3 regions of the Chengkuizengella sp. SCS-71B genome follow, and region 1 is predicted to be linked to each of the others. Evidence: a T-box and tRNA genes for the amino acid it is inferred to sense, from the RefSeq annotation. Region 1 holds a T-box; the other regions hold tRNA genes.
What was found. A T-box is a leader RNA that pairs with one kind of tRNA and senses whether it is charged. The one in region 1 lies ahead of ileS (isoleucine--tRNA ligase), so its partner is inferred to be a tRNA-Ile.
Positions count from the first base shown of each region.

Region 1 (6,217 bases):
CCAAATAACCATTGCTACAATAATAATTGTAATAATGATGAAAAACCATTGTTTATTCTGCAATATACCAAAGGCCGCTCCTTTATTACGATGAGAAGTGATTTGAAAAAATTCTCCTATAACAGATATACGATCCCCTATTTCCAAATGCTTGATGATCATCCATTTAGAAACCTGATCTAATATGATCATAATAAAGGCTATCAAATAATACCTCAAATAACATATCCTCCTAATCAAGATAATACAACCTTACATTCGATTATTGTAGCATAGCATAGAACCTTACGTCTACGAAGTGCATGATGAATTCCCATCAATACATGGAATTACCTCTTTAAATTCTTAAACCTTTGAGAAGAATAAAGTCAGCAGCATATAAGAGAAGAGGATTTTTTGAACAACCTCTATAAGAAACTCATAAGAGGAGTTGTAGAAATGTCTGGCCTAAATGAAAATCAATTAAATTTGTTACATCAACAGCTTCTTCAAGAAAAAAACAATCTCCAAGAACAACTTAAGCATAACGATCACTTTGGTCTGTCCCAACCTCAAAAGGATAGCATTGGTGAATTATCAAGTTATGATAACCATCCGGCTGATTTAGCCACTGAGACTTATGAACGAGGAAAAGACATCGCTTTAAATGAAAATGTAGAATACCATTTAGAAGATGTTGTTAGAGCATTAAAAAATATTGAAAATGAACAGTATGGGATTTGTATTACCTGTGGAAAAAATATTCCCTTCGAGAGATTGCAGGCGGTTCCTACTACACAATATTGTAAAGAGCATTCTGAAGGAAAACATTATTCCAACGATAGACCTATTGAAGAAACCTTTTTAAACCCTCCATTTGGAAGAACTAGTTTAGATGAACATGATGAACAAAATCAATTTGATGGGGAAGATGCTTGGCAAATTGTAGAAAGTTGGGGAACATCAGATAGTCCAGCAATGGCAGAGGAACGAGAAATCCATGATTTTAACCATATGTATATTGAGTCGGATGAAAATGATGGGTATGTGGAACCCATTGAAAGCTTCTTAGCAACTAATTTATATGGTAATCATACATCTGTCATTCGAAATGTGGAATATCAAAAATATATGGCAAATGGTGAAGGAGATCATGAATTAGAAATGAATTAAAATGATAAAAACGAGCCAACATTTCGGCTCGTTTTTGTTAAATTTTATTTTTAAATTTATCCTATAATTGATGCACACCTTTTACATAGAGTTGGATGAGCTGATTCCTCACCTACATCTGTAGTAACCATCCAACAACGCTCACATTTATCTCCCTCAGCCACTGAAACCTTCACTTGGATAATTTCTTCAATTTCACTCGGTTCTTGAATAGATACAGCCGAAACGATAAATAATTCGTTTAAATTAGGAAATTGCTTGAGAAGTTCTGCAGTAGTTGAATTTGGATATAAATCCAATGCAGCAGCTAAAGAATTACCAATAATTTTATCTTTCCGAGCTTCTTCTAATTTTTTAAATACTTCCTCACGAATTTCCATAAATTGATTCCACTTATGTTCAAGTTTTTCATCAAACACATCTGTATTAACGACTGGAAAGTCTGCTAATTGTACACTTTCCAACTGAACGTCTGGAATGAACTTCCACACTTCATCTGCTGTATGAGGTAAGATTGGTGCAATTAATTTTGCTATCACAACTAAGGTCTCATACAATACGGTTTGCACTGCTTTTCGTTTTGGATCATTTAAATCATTGACATACAAAGTATCTTTTACGATATCTAAATAAAAAGCACTCATTTCAACTGAACAAAAATGATGTACAGATTGATATACAATGTTAAGATCGTATTTATCATATGCACCAGTAACTTTTTCCAACATTTTATTTAAACGAATAAGGGCAAACTGATCTAATTCACTCAATTGATCAAAAGAGACTTGATCTGTTGCCGGATTAAAGCCTGTTAAATTTCCTAAGAAAAATCTCAACGTATTTCTAATTTTTCTATAGACTTCAGATGTTTGTTTTAAAATATTGTCTGAAATTCTTTGATCAGCTTGGTAATCTACTGAAGATACCCATAGACGTAGGATTTCAGCTCCTAATTGATTACTTACTTTGATCGGATCAACAGTATTCCCTAATGATTTAGACATTTTACGTCCATCACCATCTAAAGTGAAACCATGGCTAAGCACTTCTTTATATGGTGCAACACCATTAACGGCCACGCTTGTAATTAAAGATGAATTAAACCATCCACGATATTGGTCAGATCCTTCTAAATATAAATCTGCTGGGTATCTTAGGTCTTCTCTAGCTTCTAATACAGATTGATGGCTAGATCCTGAATCAAACCAAACATCCATAATATCAGTCTCTTTTTTAAACTCATGATGACCACATGAAGGACATGTTGTGCCTTCAATCATTAATTCATTTTCATCCTTGATGAACCAAGCATTAGAACCTTCTTTAGCAAACACATCTGCAACGAAATTAATCGTTTGATCATTTAATAACTCATGATTACAACTTTTACAATAGAAAATAGGGATAGGTACTCCCCATGTTCTTTGTCGTGAAATACACCAATCTCCACGATCTCGGATCATATTGTGAAGGCGGGTCTCCCCCCATTCTGGCGTCCACTTTACATTTTTAATTTCTTCAAGCATCACGTCTCTAAACTTATCGATAGAAGCAAACCACTGCTCTGTTGCTCGATAAATAACTGGTTTTTTTGTTCTCCAATCGTGAGGATATTGATGCTGCATAAATTCCAATTTTAATAAATGACCAGAAGCTTCTAGCTTTTCTGTAATGATTTTATTTGCTTTATCATAAAATAATCCTTCAAATCCTGGAGCTTCTTTTGTAAATTTCCCTTGATCATCAACTGGGCAAAGGACATCTAGTCCATACTTTGCTCCGATCTCAAAGTCGTCTTCACCATGCCCGGGGGCAGTATGAACGCAACCTGTACCTGCTTCTAAAGTAACATGCTCACCAAGCATGACTAAAGATTCACGGTCGTAGAAAGGATGTAAACATGTGATATTTTCAAGTTCATTCCCTTTAAATTGATCAATTATACTCAAAGAGTCCCAGTTCAGTTCGTTCTTTAATGACTCTAATAAACCTTCAGCAACAACATATTTTTTCCCTTTAACATCAACCATTACATAATCAAATTCAGGATGCAATGAAATTCCTAGGTTTGCTGGCAATGTCCAAGGCGTCGTTGTCCAAATTACTATAGACGCATCCTCTGGTAAAATTCCTTTCCCATCCTTTACTTGAAATGCTACATAAATGGAAGGCGACTTCTTGTCGTGATATTCAATTTCTGCCTCAGCTAAAGCACTTTCAGAAGAAGGAGACCAATAAACACATTTTAAACCTTTATAGATATAACCTTTCTTCACCATTTCCCCAAATACACGAATTTGCTCAGCTTCATATTCAGGTTGTAATGTGAGGTAAGGATGATCCCAATCTCCTCTTATACCTAATCTCTTGAATTGATCTTTTTGTTTTCCCACCCAATTCAAAGCATAATCTTTACAATAATCTCTAAACTCGGAAATGCTTAATTTTTTACGATCCACTTTTCCTTTTTTAGCTATCGCTGCTTCAATCGGTAATCCATGTGTATCCCAACCAGGAACATACGGAGCATTAAAACCTTGCATCGTTTTGTATCGAACAATAATATCTTTTAAAACTTTATTTAAAGCATGGCCAATATGTGTATCACCATTTGCATAAGGTGGACCATCATGTAATATAAATACTGGTTTACCTTCTTGATTTTTCTGCACTTTCTCGTAAATATTAATTTCTTCCCACCATTTTTGAATATTGGGTTCTGCCTTTGGAAGGTTACCACGCATCGGAAAATCTGTTTGCGGTAAGTTTAATGTTTTTCCATAATCCATCTTCTACACCTCACTAAAATATATAGTACATTAACAAATAAAAAAACTTCTCATCCCAAAAGGGACGAGAAGTATGCTCGCGGTACCACCCTAATAATAATACATATAAAAAATTTCATATTATCACTTTCATGATCTTTAACGGAATCATCCGATATACTCTACTATAACAGTCTATATTTCCGATGTTTTTTCAAGTATATACTCATGGGTGATATTCAATCGTAAACAGATATTAGGCTTTCACCATCCCTAATTCGCTGAATCTGTATATTCGATTTACTGTTCCCAATCAACGTTTTATAAAATGATTATAATACAGCAGTATATCTAAATTTTTAATTAGAGTCAATGCAAAAGCTATTCAACTTTTGAAATTTTCTCATCTGATAAATAATCTATAGTATGGTTTGAGTCCTTCTCTAGAGAATCCCATTCCCAACTCTGATCATTTAACATTTCTAATTGTGCTTCTAATAAAGAGCGGAATCTTGTACGATAAATAGACGCTTGTTTTTTTAATTCCTCATTATCAAGTGCGATTTTTCTTGATTTAGCTAATGATTCATTTATGATACGATCCGCATTTTTCTCTGACTCTCTTATAATGAGTTCAGCTTCTTTTTTAGAATTTGATTTTAATTCATCTGCAGTATTTTGGGCGACGATAATCGTTTGACTTAATGTATCTTCAATATTAGAAAAGTGTTCTAATTTTTCTTTAATTGCCCCTACTTCTTCTTTCAGATCTTTATTTTCACGAATAAGTGCTTCATAATCTTTGATGATCTGTTGCAGAAACTCATTTACTTCGTCTTCATCATATCCGCGAAATGTTTTAGAAAATTCTCTGTTATGTATATCTAATGGTGTTAGTGACATTTCTGCACCTCCTTGAAACATAATAAATTTTATAAGTGTTAACATTCGACGATAAATGTTAAATTCCTGCAAATTTTTCAAATGTATTTTCCTATTTTTAATCGAATGTTGCCTTTTTTTGTTTTTCCTTCTATGCTTATAATTTTAAAACGACCAAAACCTTTTAAAGATATAACATCTCCTTCATTTAAAACTTTTGAAGGATCTTCCTCTACTTTCCAATTCACTTTGCACTTACCTGTTTTTATAAACGGTAATATTTTTGATCTACTCATTTTTACTGCATCGCTAATAATACTGTCTAAACGTAGTGAAGGAATTGTTATAAAACTTTCATCCATTTCAACTGGAATCGGCTTTAATTGTACTAGGGGAACAATGTCGGTACTTACATGCACTCTGTGAACTTGATGTAAATGTAAATTTACATAATCAATAATTTCTTCAGCAACGATACATTGGCATTGATCCTTTAATAAATGCAAATCCCCTATTTTTTCTCTTTTTATTCCAAGACCTAATATTGCTCCTAAAAAATCCCCATGGTTTAACTTTGAAAATTTATCATCATCAGAACGTATAGAAAGCACTTGAATCGGAATTTCATCTTTCTGGGTCATCATATAATCTGGGACAATTAAAGCTCTCTTTCTTTCAGCGTCTTCATATCCCCCAAATAACAAATGTTGAACATTTAAATTTGAATTGATCATTGTTTCTAAAATATAAGCTTGTCTAGGATCAAGAAAATCAGTCAATTTTGTAATATGTCGCTCTTCTGTTCTAGTGATCCAATCAAAAACTTTATCAACAAAGGTGCGCTCATCTGCATGAAAGTGTTCGTATATTGATGTTTTCATTTATGGCATTTACCCACCAAATAAAAATGCAATGACACTAGCTAATCCAGACGCTGCAAATTGCAATGCAATTAACGCAATTATTGGAGAAATATCAATCATACCACCGATTGGAGGAATAATTTTTCTGAATATGGATAAATAAGGCTCTACAACTTTCCCCAACAATTCCCCTATGAAGCTATCTCTTGCATTAGGGACCCATGATAATAATACGTAAGCAATAATCATATAAATATAAATATTCAAAATGCTTCCGATTATTTGTTCAATACTCAACGTTTATCACCTGTTCCTTTCTTCTATATCTTCTTTCAATAATTCGGTAATTGAACCTTCAATTTCTACACTGTCAGGTGTGCATAAAAATATATTACTACCGATTTTTGATATACTACCATTTAAAGCATAAACCGTTCCACTCAAAAAGTCCACTATACGCATAGCTTGATCAGAACGAACACGCTGTAAGTTCACGATAACTGCTCTTCGTGACTTTATATGATTAGCAATTTCTTGAGTTTCCTCATAAGT
Region 1 covers NZ_JAZHSH010000001.1:2,760,309-2,766,525, forward strand. The annotation lists gene lspA (signal peptidase II) at 1-219, opposite strand, end outside; gene VQL36_RS13515 (TraR/DksA C4-type zinc finger protein) at 439-1,152, shown strand; gene ileS (isoleucine--tRNA ligase) at 1,209-3,941, opposite strand; T-box leader at 3,999-4,246, opposite strand; gene VQL36_RS13525 (DivIVA domain-containing protein) at 4,302-4,823, opposite strand; gene VQL36_RS13530 (RNA-binding protein) at 4,901-5,683, opposite strand; gene VQL36_RS13535 (YggT family protein) at 5,693-5,962, opposite strand; gene VQL36_RS13540 (cell division protein SepF) at 5,969-6,217, opposite strand, start outside.

Region 2 (6,217 bases), 2.7 Mb from region 1:
GGTGCTTATCCATCTGCGACTGATATCTAGTGAAGCCATTAAAGGATACGATGGACTAGAGCTTTGTAGCATGGTTAAAAATCGATGTAACCTCTCTCTGTTTATCATATTTCCTTGAACATGAAGCATACCACTCATTGTCATCGATGTTAACATCTTATGAGTGGATTGAACAACAGCATCTACACCACAGGATAATGACGAATCAGGTAATTTAGGATGAAATCCATAATGAGCCCCATGGGCTTCATCAATTAATATAGGAATGTGATATCCATGTACTAAATCAACTAACCTTTTCAATTTCATCCCGATACCATAATAATTTGGATTCGTTAGAAGCACAGCCTTGGCATCTGGATACTGAACTAATGCTTCTTGTAATTTATTTATAGACACACCTAAATCAAGACCCGTTTTGGGGTCTATATTAGGGGGTAGAAACACAGCCTTGGCTTCCGCTAATACAAGACCATTAATAATAGATTTATGTACATTTCTTTGTACGATAATAATATCCTCTCGTTCACATACAGATAAAATCATGGCAAGATTCCCTACAGTACTACCGTTTATCAAAAAATAACTTTGCTCTGCTCCAAAACAATCTGCAGCAAGTTCCAAAGCAGCTTTAATAATACTTTGAGGATCATGAAGATCATCTAGGCCGGTTATCTCAGTATAATCAATCTTCATAATCTGTTCAAAATAATATCGTTCATCTTTATTCAAATCTAATCCAAATTTGTGACCAGGCACATGAAAACTAGCATGTTGCCCCATGTGATATTGTTTCAACATATCAAATAAAGGAGCTTTATGTTGATCCATTTTCAAGCATAACCCCCCATGTATTAAAACTTGCCATTCACTATATTATCATAATTTATATTAATAATATCATCCAATACGTCAAAAAAAAACCGCCAAATGTGGGACGGTCACTTATTACTTAGATACGCCTCTTAAATTTAAAAACTTGTAATCAAATAATATTTTTATACCATATTCTTCTTAACTTTTTAATATAAAATGAATACTTTGCATCGTTTACATCTGTGCGTATAATTTCAGATTCACAACGATTACATATAAATTCAGTGCATATCTTGATGCCATTCTTATTTTGTTGATCACATACTATACAGGTATAGTCTAACTTACTCTCCATAGACTTCCCACCCTTGTTTTTTCTATCATTATGCCACATTATCTATCCTCTTAAACTTCTAAATTAATCTTAGAAAAAATATTTTCAAAAAATATACCGATATTGTGTTTTAATATTCGTTATTATATGTACATTAAAATTAAAAGGTGTAAAAATTATACACTTAAATACTTGTAAACAAAAAAAGACACCATAGTAAAAGTATCACTACAGTGTCTTTGGTTAGCTTGGCAACGTCCTACTCTCCCAGGACCTTGCGGTCCAAGTACCATCGGCGCTGGAGGGCTTAACGGTCGTGTTCGGTATGGGAACGCGTGGTACCCCTCCGCCATCATCACCAAACGTATAAATAATTAATGAAGGTCGACCAAGTTCGGACACATCCATGTGACCAACGTCGACATCAATTCATCCTTGAATTGAAAAACTAGATGCGAAACAAAGATAAGCTTGGAATCTTTATTTTGAATATTTTTGGATAAGCCCTCGACCGATTAGTATTCGTCAGCTCCATGCATTGCTGCACTTCCACCCCGAACCTATCAACCTCGTCGTCTTCAAGGGGTCTTACTAAATTGGGAAATCTCATCTTGAGGGGGGCTTCACGCTTAGATGCTTTCAGCGCTTATCCCTTCCGTACTTGGCTACCCAGCTATGCTTCTGGCGAAACAACTGGTACACCAGCGGTACGTCCATCCCGGTCCTCTCGTACTAAGGACAGCTCCTCTCAAATTTCCTACGCCCACGACAGATAGGGACCGAACTGTCTCACGACGTTCTGAACCCAGCTCGCGTACCGCTTTAATGGGCGAACAGCCCAACCCTTGGGACCTACTTCAGCCCCAGGATGCGATGAGCCGACATCGAGGTGCCAAACCTCCCCGTCGATGTGGACTCTTGGGGGAGATAAGCCTGTTATCCCCAGGGTAGCTTTTATCCGTTGAGCGATGGCCCTTCCATTCGGTACCACCGGATCACTAAGCCCGACTTTCGTCCCTGCTCGACCTGTACGTCTTGCAGTCAAGCTCCCTTATGCCTTTGCACTCTTCGAATGATTTCCAACCATTCTGAGGGAACCTTAGGGCGCCTCCGTTACGCTTTAGGAGGCGACCGCCCCAGTCAAACTACCCGCCTGACACGGTCCCCGACCCTGATTCAAGGGCCTAGGTTAGAACTCGAATACGATCAGGGTGGTATCCCAAGGGCGCCTCCACCGATGCTTGCGCACCAGCTTCCAAGGCTCCCACCTATCCTGTACAAATCGTACCCCAGTTCAATATCAGGTTGTAGTAAAGCTCCATGGGGTCTTTCCGTCTTGTCGCGGGTAACCAGCATCTTCACTGGTATTAAAATTTCACCGGATCTCTCGTTGAGACAGCGCCCAAATCGTTACGCCATTCGTGCGGGTCAGAATTTACCTGACAAGGAATTTCGCTACCTTAGGACCGTTATAGTTACGGCCGCCGTTTACTGGGGCTTCGGTTCATAGCTTCGCCTAAAACGGCTAACCATTCCCCTTAACCTTCCAGCACCGGGCAGGCGTCAGCCCGTATACTTCGCCTTACGGCTTCGCACAGACCTGTGTTTTTGCTAAACAGTCGCTTGGGCCTTTTCACTGCGGCTCCCTCGGGCTATACACCCTAACGGAGCACCCCTTCTCCCGAAGTTACGGGGTCATTTTGCCGAGTTCCTTAACGAGAGTTCTTCCGCGCGCCTTAGAATTCTCTTCTCGCCTACCTGTGTCGGTTTGCGGTACGGGCACCTTCACCTGGCTAGAGGCTTTTCTTGGCAGCATGAGTGCGAGTTCTTCGGTACTACAATTTTCCCTCCTCATCACAGCTCAGCCTTATCAGTGTGCGGATTTGCCTACACACCAGCCTTACTGCTTGAACAGACTTATCCATCAGTCTGCAACTGTTCCCTTCTGCGTCACCCCAATTGCTCATAACGGTTTACGGTGGTACAGGAATTTCAACCTGTTGTCCTTCGATTACGCCTTTCGGCCTCACCTTAGGTCCCGACTTACCCTGAGCGGACGAGCCTTCCTCAGGAAACCTTGGGCTTTCGGCGGACAAGATTCTCACTTGTCTTTTCGTTACTTATACCGGCATTCTCACTTGTGTACAGTCCAGCACTCCTTACGGTATACCTTCAATCCATACACAACGCTCCCCTACCCCTGATACCATTGTATCAAGCCATAGCTTCGGTGGTGTGTTTAGCCCCGTTACATTTTCGGCGCAGAGTCACTCGACCAGTGAGCTATTACGCACTCTTTCAATGGTGGCTGCTTCTAAGCCAACATCCTGGTTGTCTGTGCAACTCCACATCCTTTCCCACTTAACACACACTTGGGGACCTTAGCTGATGGTCTGGGCTGTTTCCCTTTTGACGATGGATCTTAGCACTCACCGTCTGACTCCTGGGGTTTAAAGTCTATGGCATTCGGAGTTTGACTGAGCTTGGTAACCCTTGACGGGCCCCGCACCCAATCAGTGCTCTACCTCCACGACTCACCCCCAAGGCTAGCCCTAAAGCTATTTCGGGGAGAACCAGCTATTTCCGAGTTCGATTGGAATTTCTCCGCTACCCCCACCTCATCCCCTCATTTTTCAACATAAGTGGGTTCGGGCCTCCAGTGAGTGTTACCTCACCTTCACCCTGGACAGGGGTAGATCACACGGTTTCGGGTCTACGTCAACATACTCATACCGCCCTATTCAGACTCGCTTTCGCTGCGGCTCCAGCTCTTCACTTTAACCTTGCATGCTAACGTAACTCGCCGGTTCATTCTACAAAAGGCACGCCATCACCCATTAAACGGGCTCTGACTTCTTGTAAGCACACGGTTTCAGGTTCTATTTCACTCCCCTCCCGGGGTCCTTTTCACCTTTCCCTCACGGTACTGCTTCACTATCGGTCGCTAGGGAGTATTTAGCCTTGGCAGATGGTCCTGCCAGATTCATACGGGGTTTCACGTGCCCCGCACTACTCGGGATCCACTCCGGAGAGAATGATTTTTTAGTTACAGGACTTTTACCCTCTTTGGTTCGCCTTTCCAGACGCTTCACCTAAATCATTCCTTTGTAACTCCATGTGGAGTGTCCCACAACCCCAACAGGCAAGCCTGTTGGTTTGGGCTAATCCGCGTTCGCTCGCCGCTACTGACGGAATCACTTTTGTTTTCTCTTCCTCAGGGTACTTAGATGTTTCAGTTCCCCTGGTCTGCCTCCGCTAGACCTATGTATTCAGTCTAGGGTACGTACCTATTACAGTACGTGGGTTCCCCCATTCGGACATCCCCGGATCGAGGTCTGCTTACGACTCCCCGAGGCATTTCGTTGTTCGCCACGTCCTTCTTCGGCTCCTAGCGCCTAGGCATCCTCCGTGTGCTCTTAATAGCTTAACCATTAAGTTCGATGTTTTATATGATCACTCATAATTGAGAATTCCATTTGCTAATTAATGCTTCTTTGCTTTCGCTATCTAGTTTTCAAGGAACATCAGTCGCTTGATCCACCTTTGTGGTGTTTTTTGCGACAAAAAATATCTTACCACATCTGCTTTTCTTCAGTCAACCGTTTTTTCAAACCATTTCTTGAAGTTTTTGCCTCTATGGTGGAGCCAAGCGGGATCGAACCGCTGACCTCCTGCGTGCAAAGCAGGCGCTCTCCCAGCTGAGCTATGGCCCCATAATTTAAACCCAAAAAGGTAATGGTGTGCTGCGAGGAGCACGTCCCATATGTTTAAGGGATAGTATGATGTGGTATTTTATTCGTTTTATTTATTCGGTACGTTTGTGGTGGGCCCTAGTGGACTCGAACCACCGACCTCACCCTTATCAGGGGTGCGCTCTAACCAGCTGAGCTAAGGGCCCGTACCGCTTGGCAACGTCCTACTCTCCCAGGACCTTGCGGTCCAAGTACCATCGGCGCTGGAGGGCTTAACGGTCGTGTTCGGTATGGGAACGCGTGGTACCCCTCCGCCATCATCACCAAACGAATGTATAGAGTGCCTTGCACTCTCAAAACTGAAAACGAGTGAACTGTATTCTCCATAGAAAGGAGGTGATCCAGCCGCACCTTCCGATACGGCTACCTTGTTACGACTTCACCCCAATCATCTACCCCACCTTCGGCGGCTGGCTCCCCAAGGGGTTACCTCACCGACTTCGGGTGTTGTAAACTCTCGTGGTGTGACGGGCGGTGTGTACAAGACCCGGGAACGTATTCACCGCGGCATGCTGATCCGCGATTACTAGCAATTCCGACTTCATGCAGGCGAGTTGCAGCCTGCAATCCGAACTGAGATCGGCTTTGTTGGGATTGGCTCCACCTCGCGGCTTCGCTGCCCTTTGTACCGACCATTGTAGTACGTGTGTAGCCCAGGTCATAAGGGGCATGATGATTTGACGTCATCCCCACCTTCCTCCGGTTTGTCACCGGCAGTCACCTTAGAGTGCCCAACTTCACTTGCTGGCAACTAAGATTAAGGGTTGCGCTCGTTGCGGGACTTAACCCAACATCTCACGACACGAGCTGACGACAACCATGCACCACCTGTCTCCTCTGTCCCGAAGGAAAGCCATATCTCTACAGCGTTCAAAGGGATGTCAAGACCTGGTAAGGTTCTTCGCGTTGCTTCGAATTAAACCACATACTCCACTGCTTGTGCGGGTCCCCGTCAATTCCTTTGAGTTTCAGTCTTGCGACCGTACTCCCCAGGCGGAATGCTTAATGTGTTAACTTCGGCACCAAGGGTATCGAAACCCCTAACACCTAGCATTCATCGTTTACGGCGTGGACTACCAGGGTATCTAATCCTGTTCGCTCCCCACGCTTTCGCGCCTCAGCGTCAGTTACAGACCAGAGAGTCGCCTTCGCCACTGGTGTTCCTCCACATCTCTACGCATTTCACCGCTACACGTGGAATTCCACTCTCCTCTTCTGCACTCAAGCTCACCAGTTTCCAGTGCGACTCGGAGTTGAGCTCCGAGTTTAAACACCAGACTTAATGGGCCGCCTGCGCGCCCTTTACGCCCAATAA
Region 2 covers NZ_JAZHSH010000001.1:53,061-59,277, forward strand. The annotation lists gene VQL36_RS00285 (aminotransferase class I/II-fold pyridoxal phosphate-dependent enzyme) at 1-831, opposite strand, end outside; gene VQL36_RS00290 (sigma factor G inhibitor Gin) at 986-1,171, opposite strand; rRNA gene rrf (5S ribosomal RNA) at 1,397-1,513, opposite strand; rRNA gene VQL36_RS00300 (23S ribosomal RNA) at 1,646-4,580, opposite strand; tRNA gene VQL36_RS00305 (tRNA-Ala) at 4,788-4,863, opposite strand; tRNA gene VQL36_RS00310 (tRNA-Ile) at 4,972-5,048, opposite strand; rRNA gene rrf (5S ribosomal RNA) at 5,054-5,170, opposite strand; rRNA gene VQL36_RS00320 (16S ribosomal RNA) at 5,232-6,217, opposite strand, start outside.
Region 2: it encodes a tRNA-Ile, which carries the amino acid that the T-box ahead of ileS (isoleucine--tRNA ligase) is inferred to sense. The anticodon was not compared.

Region 3 (6,217 bases), 1.3 Mb from region 1:
CATCGGCGCTGGAGGGCTTAACGGTCGTGTTCGGTATGGGAACGCGTGGTACCCCTCCGCCATCATCACCAAACATTTAAGGATATTTATTTATATTCCCTAAAAACTAGATGCGAAACAAAGATAAGCTTGGAATCTTTATTTTGAATGTATTTGGATAAGCCCTCGACCGATTAGTATTCGTCAGCTCCATGCATTGCTGCACTTCCACCCCGAACCTATCAACCTCGTCGTCTTCAAGGGGTCTTACTAAATTGGGAAATCTCATCTTGAGGGGGGCTTCACGCTTAGATGCTTTCAGCGCTTATCCCTTCCGTACTTGGCTACCCAGCTATGCTTCTGGCGAAACAACTGGTACACCAGCGGTACGTCCATCCCGGTCCTCTCGTACTAAGGACAGCTCCTCTCAAATTTCCTACGCCCACGACAGATAGGGACCGAACTGTCTCACGACGTTCTGAACCCAGCTCGCGTACCGCTTTAATGGGCGAACAGCCCAACCCTTGGGACCTACTTCAGCCCCAGGATGCGATGAGCCGACATCGAGGTGCCAAACCTCCCCGTCGATGTGGACTCTTGGGGGAGATAAGCCTGTTATCCCCAGGGTAGCTTTTATCCGTTGAGCGATGGCCCTTCCATTCGGTACCACCGGATCACTAAGCCCGACTTTCGTCCCTGCTCGACCTGTACGTCTTGCAGTCAAGCTCCCTTATGCCTTTGCACTCTTCGAATGATTTCCAACCATTCTGAGGGAACCTTAGGGCGCCTCCGTTACGCTTTAGGAGGCGACCGCCCCAGTCAAACTACCCGCCTGACACGGTCCCCGACCCTGATTCAAGGGCCTAGGTTAGAACTCGAATACGATCAGGGTGGTATCCCAAGGGCGCCTCCACCGATGCTTGCGCACCAGCTTCCAAGGCTCCCACCTATCCTGTACAAATCGTACCCCAGTTCAATATCAGGTTGTAGTAAAGCTCCATGGGGTCTTTCCGTCTTGTCGCGGGTAACCAGCATCTTCACTGGTATTAAAATTTCACCGGATCTCTCGTTGAGACAGCGCCCAAATCGTTACGCCATTCGTGCGGGTCAGAATTTACCTGACAAGGAATTTCGCTACCTTAGGACCGTTATAGTTACGGCCGCCGTTTACTGGGGCTTCGGTTCATAGCTTCGCCTAAAACGGCTAACCATTCCCCTTAACCTTCCAGCACCGGGCAGGCGTCAGCCCGTATACTTCGCCTTACGGCTTCGCACAGACCTGTGTTTTTGCTAAACAGTCGCTTGGGCCTTTTCACTGCGGCTCCCTCGGGCTATACACCCTAACGGAGCACCCCTTCTCCCGAAGTTACGGGGTCATTTTGCCGAGTTCCTTAACGAGAGTTCTTCCGCGCGCCTTAGAATTCTCTTCTCGCCTACCTGTGTCGGTTTGCGGTACGGGCACCTTCACCTGGCTAGAGGCTTTTCTTGGCAGCATGAGTGCGAGTTCTTCGGTACTACAATTTTCCCTCCTCATCACAGCTCAGCCTTATCAGTGTGCGGATTTGCCTACACACCAGCCTTACTGCTTGAACAGACTTATCCATCAGTCTGCAACTGTTCCCTTCTGCGTCACCCCAATTGCTCATAACGGTTTACGGTGGTACAGGAATTTCAACCTGTTGTCCTTCGATTACGCCTTTCGGCCTCACCTTAGGTCCCGACTTACCCTGAGCGGACGAGCCTTCCTCAGGAAACCTTGGGCTTTCGGCGGACAAGATTCTCACTTGTCTTTTCGTTACTTATACCGGCATTCTCACTTGTGTACAGTCCAGCACTCCTTACGGTATACCTTCAATCCATACACAACGCTCCCCTACCCCTGATACCATTGTATCAAGCCATAGCTTCGGTGGTGTGTTTAGCCCCGTTACATTTTCGGCGCAGAGTCACTCGACCAGTGAGCTATTACGCACTCTTTCAATGGTGGCTGCTTCTAAGCCAACATCCTGGTTGTCTGTGCAACTCCACATCCTTTCCCACTTAACACACACTTGGGGACCTTAGCTGATGGTCTGGGCTGTTTCCCTTTTGACGATGGATCTTAGCACTCACCGTCTGACTCCTGGGGTTTAAAGTCTATGGCATTCGGAGTTTGACTGAGCTTGGTAACCCTTGACGGGCCCCGCACCCAATCAGTGCTCTACCTCCACGACTCACCCCCAAGGCTAGCCCTAAAGCTATTTCGGGGAGAACCAGCTATTTCCGAGTTCGATTGGAATTTCTCCGCTACCCCCACCTCATCCCCTCATTTTTCAACATAAGTGGGTTCGGGCCTCCAGTGAGTGTTACCTCACCTTCACCCTGGACAGGGGTAGATCACACGGTTTCGGGTCTACGTCAACATACTCATACCGCCCTATTCAGACTCGCTTTCGCTGCGGCTCCAGCTCTTCACTTTAACCTTGCATGCTAACGTAACTCGCCGGTTCATTCTACAAAAGGCACGCCATCACCCATTAAACGGGCTCTGACTTCTTGTAAGCACACGGTTTCAGGTTCTATTTCACTCCCCTCCCGGGGTCCTTTTCACCTTTCCCTCACGGTACTGCTTCACTATCGGTCGCTAGGGAGTATTTAGCCTTGGCAGATGGTCCTGCCAGATTCATACGGGGTTTCACGTGCCCCGCACTACTCGGGATCCACTCCGGAGAGAATGATTTTTTAGTTACAGGACTTTTACCCTCTTTGGTTCGCCTTTCCAGACGCTTCACCTAAATCATTCCTTTGTAACTCCATGTGGAGTGTCCCACAACCCCAACAGGCAAGCCTGTTGGTTTGGGCTAATCCGCGTTCGCTCGCCGCTACTGACGGAATCACTTTTGTTTTCTCTTCCTCAGGGTACTTAGATGTTTCAGTTCCCCTGGTCTGCCTCCGCTAGACCTATGTATTCAGTCTAGGGTACGTACCTATTACAGTACGTGGGTTCCCCCATTCGGACATCCCCGGATCGAGGTCTGCTTACGACTCCCCGAGGCATTTCGTTGTTCGCCACGTCCTTCTTCGGCTCCTAGCGCCTAGGCATCCTCCGTGTGCTCTTAATAGCTTAACCATTAAGTTCGATGTTTTATATGATCACTCATAATTGAGAATTCCATTTGCTAATTAATGCTTCTTTGCTTTCGCTATCTAGTTTTCAAGGAACATCAGTCGCTTGATCCACCTTTGTGGTGTTTTTTGCGACAAAAAATATCTTACCACATCTGCTTTTCTTCAGTCAACCGTTTTTTCAAACCATTTCTTGAAGTTTTTGCCTCTATGGTGGAGCCAAGCGGGATCGAACCGCTGACCTCCTGCGTGCAAAGCAGGCGCTCTCCCAGCTGAGCTATGGCCCCATAATTTAAACCCAAAAAGGTAATGGTGTGCTGCGAGGAGCACGTCCCATATGTTTAAGGGATAGTATGATGTGGTATTTTATTCGTTTTATTTATTCGGTACGTTTGTGGTGGGCCCTAGTGGACTCGAACCACCGACCTCACCCTTATCAGGGGTGCGCTCTAACCAGCTGAGCTAAGGGCCCGTACCGCTTGGCAACGTCCTACTCTCCCAGGACCTTGCGGTCCAAGTACCATCGGCGCTGGAGGGCTTAACGGTCGTGTTCGGTATGGGAACGCGTGGTACCCCTCCGCCATCATCACCAAACGAATGTATAGAGTGCCTTGCACTCTCAAAACTGAAAACGAGTGAACTGTATTCTCCATAGAAAGGAGGTGATCCAGCCGCACCTTCCGATACGGCTACCTTGTTACGACTTCACCCCAATCATCTACCCCACCTTCGGCGGCTGGCTCCCCAAGGGGTTACCTCACCGACTTCGGGTGTTGTAAACTCTCGTGGTGTGACGGGCGGTGTGTACAAGACCCGGGAACGTATTCACCGCGGCATGCTGATCCGCGATTACTAGCAATTCCGACTTCATGCAGGCGAGTTGCAGCCTGCAATCCGAACTGAGATCGGCTTTGTTGGGATTGGCTCCACCTCGCGGCTTCGCTGCCCTTTGTACCGACCATTGTAGTACGTGTGTAGCCCAGGTCATAAGGGGCATGATGATTTGACGTCATCCCCACCTTCCTCCGGTTTGTCACCGGCAGTCACCTTAGAGTGCCCAACTTCACTTGCTGGCAACTAAGATTAAGGGTTGCGCTCGTTGCGGGACTTAACCCAACATCTCACGACACGAGCTGACGACAACCATGCACCACCTGTCTCCTTTGTCCCGAAGGAAAGCCATATCTCTACAGCGTTCAAAGGGATGTCAAGACCTGGTAAGGTTCTTCGCGTTGCTTCGAATTAAACCACATACTCCACTGCTTGTGCGGGTCCCCGTCAATTCCTTTGAGTTTCAGTCTTGCGACCGTACTCCCCAGGCGGAATGCTTAATGTGTTAACTTCGGCACCAAGGGTATCGAAACCCCTAACACCTAGCATTCATCGTTTACGGCGTGGACTACCAGGGTATCTAATCCTGTTCGCTCCCCACGCTTTCGCGCCTCAGCGTCAGTTACAGACCAGAGAGTCGCCTTCGCCACTGGTGTTCCTCCACATCTCTACGCATTTCACCGCTACACGTGGAATTCCACTCTCCTCTTCTGCACTCAAGCTCACCAGTTTCCAGTGCGACTCGGAGTTGAGCTCCGAGTTTAAACACCAGACTTAATGGGCCGCCTGCGCGCCCTTTACGCCCAATAATTCCGGACAACGCTTGCCCCCTACGTATTACCGCGGCTGCTGGCACGTAGTTAGCCGGGGCTTTCTTCTCAGGTACCGTCTAAGCAAATGCAGTTAACATCTGCCTTCTCTTCCCTGGCAACAGAGCTTTACGATCCGAAAACCTTCTTCACTCACGCGGCGTTGCTCCGTCAGACTTTCGTCCATTGCGGAAGATTCCCTACTGCTGCCTCCCGTAGGAGTCTGGGCCGTGTCTCAGTCCCAGTGTGGCCGATCACCCTCTCAGGTCGGCTACGCATCGTCGCCTTGGTGAGCCCTTACCTCACCAACTAGCTAATGCGCCGCAGGTCCATCTCTAAGCGAGAGCTTACACCCTCTTTCTTCATCTCATCATGCGATGAAACGACCTTATCCGGTATTAGCTAATGTTTCCACTAGTTATCCCAGGCTTATAGGCAGGTTACCTACGTGTTACTCACCCGTCCGCCACTAAGAACATTAAAAAGCAAGCTTTTTAATCTCTTCGTTCGACTTGCATGTATTAGGCACGCCGCCAGCGTTCGTCCTGAGCCAGGATCAAACTCTCCATTAAAGGTTGCAATCTCTCGATCACAACTATTTTAGAGCGCTTGGCTCATTCTTTCTGTGCTTCCAAATTACATTTGGAATATATCCGGGTTCCCAAAAGTTTAAAACTTTTGAGCTATTTGTTTGGATTCCTGAAAAATTTCAAGTCTCCGTAAGTTCACTCGTTATTCAGTTTTCAAGGTGCAAGTTATTGTTTTTTTGTCGCTATTTGTTTTATGGCGACTCAATAATCATATAATATATCACTGATTATTGTCAAGCACTATTTTGATTTTATTTTGCTTTGTGCTTTTATCTTTTGCCAGCCATGTTTTGGCGGCGAAAATAAATTTATCACAGAATAAAAAACATGTCAACATTTTTTTTAATTATTCTACCGCATTAATCTTACTCATATAAAAACAGATAAAATAGTTCATGATTCTGAAAGTATTATTTTGTGTATTTTCTATTTAGCGCATATTTTGAAAGCTGCTTTGGTGATGCAAGTCTTGCATACATGCGAAAAATGACTTTATATCTAGCTTCAATAGCAGTTTTCATCTGCTTGTCCAATTTCATATCTTTTAAGTCCATTAACATTTCGTCTAATTCTTTACGAAGAAGATAATCAATTTCCTGAGTTTCTCTGTCATTTAACAATATTCCTAACAATCCAAAACTACCTCCAATTTCCTTTATAAGAAGATTTAGGTTAACTATTGTTATAATGTTATGCTCAATTTTTACTAATTTTATGAATGGTTTTTTGAATATTTTCTTATAAAAATAAACTAACTTAATAGGATTGGGGTAATCGTCGATTCAATAATAGCTGCCAACATTAGGGTTGCAACAGTAAATATGACCAAAGTAACTAAAAGCTTCATAAATGCTATAAACTCAATTTTATTTTTAGCTCGTAAATCATTATTTCCACTCTGAA
Region 3 covers NZ_JAZHSH010000001.1:4,040,976-4,047,192, forward strand. The annotation lists rRNA gene rrf (5S ribosomal RNA) at 1-73, opposite strand, end outside; rRNA gene VQL36_RS19715 (23S ribosomal RNA) at 154-3,088, opposite strand; tRNA gene VQL36_RS19720 (tRNA-Ala) at 3,296-3,371, opposite strand; tRNA gene VQL36_RS19725 (tRNA-Ile) at 3,480-3,556, opposite strand; rRNA gene rrf (5S ribosomal RNA) at 3,562-3,678, opposite strand; rRNA gene VQL36_RS19735 (16S ribosomal RNA) at 3,740-5,296, opposite strand; gene VQL36_RS19740 (hypothetical protein) at 5,725-5,946, opposite strand; gene VQL36_RS19745 (stage II sporulation protein M) at 6,066-6,217, opposite strand, start outside.
Region 3: it encodes a tRNA-Ile, which carries the amino acid that the T-box ahead of ileS (isoleucine--tRNA ligase) is inferred to sense. The anticodon was not compared.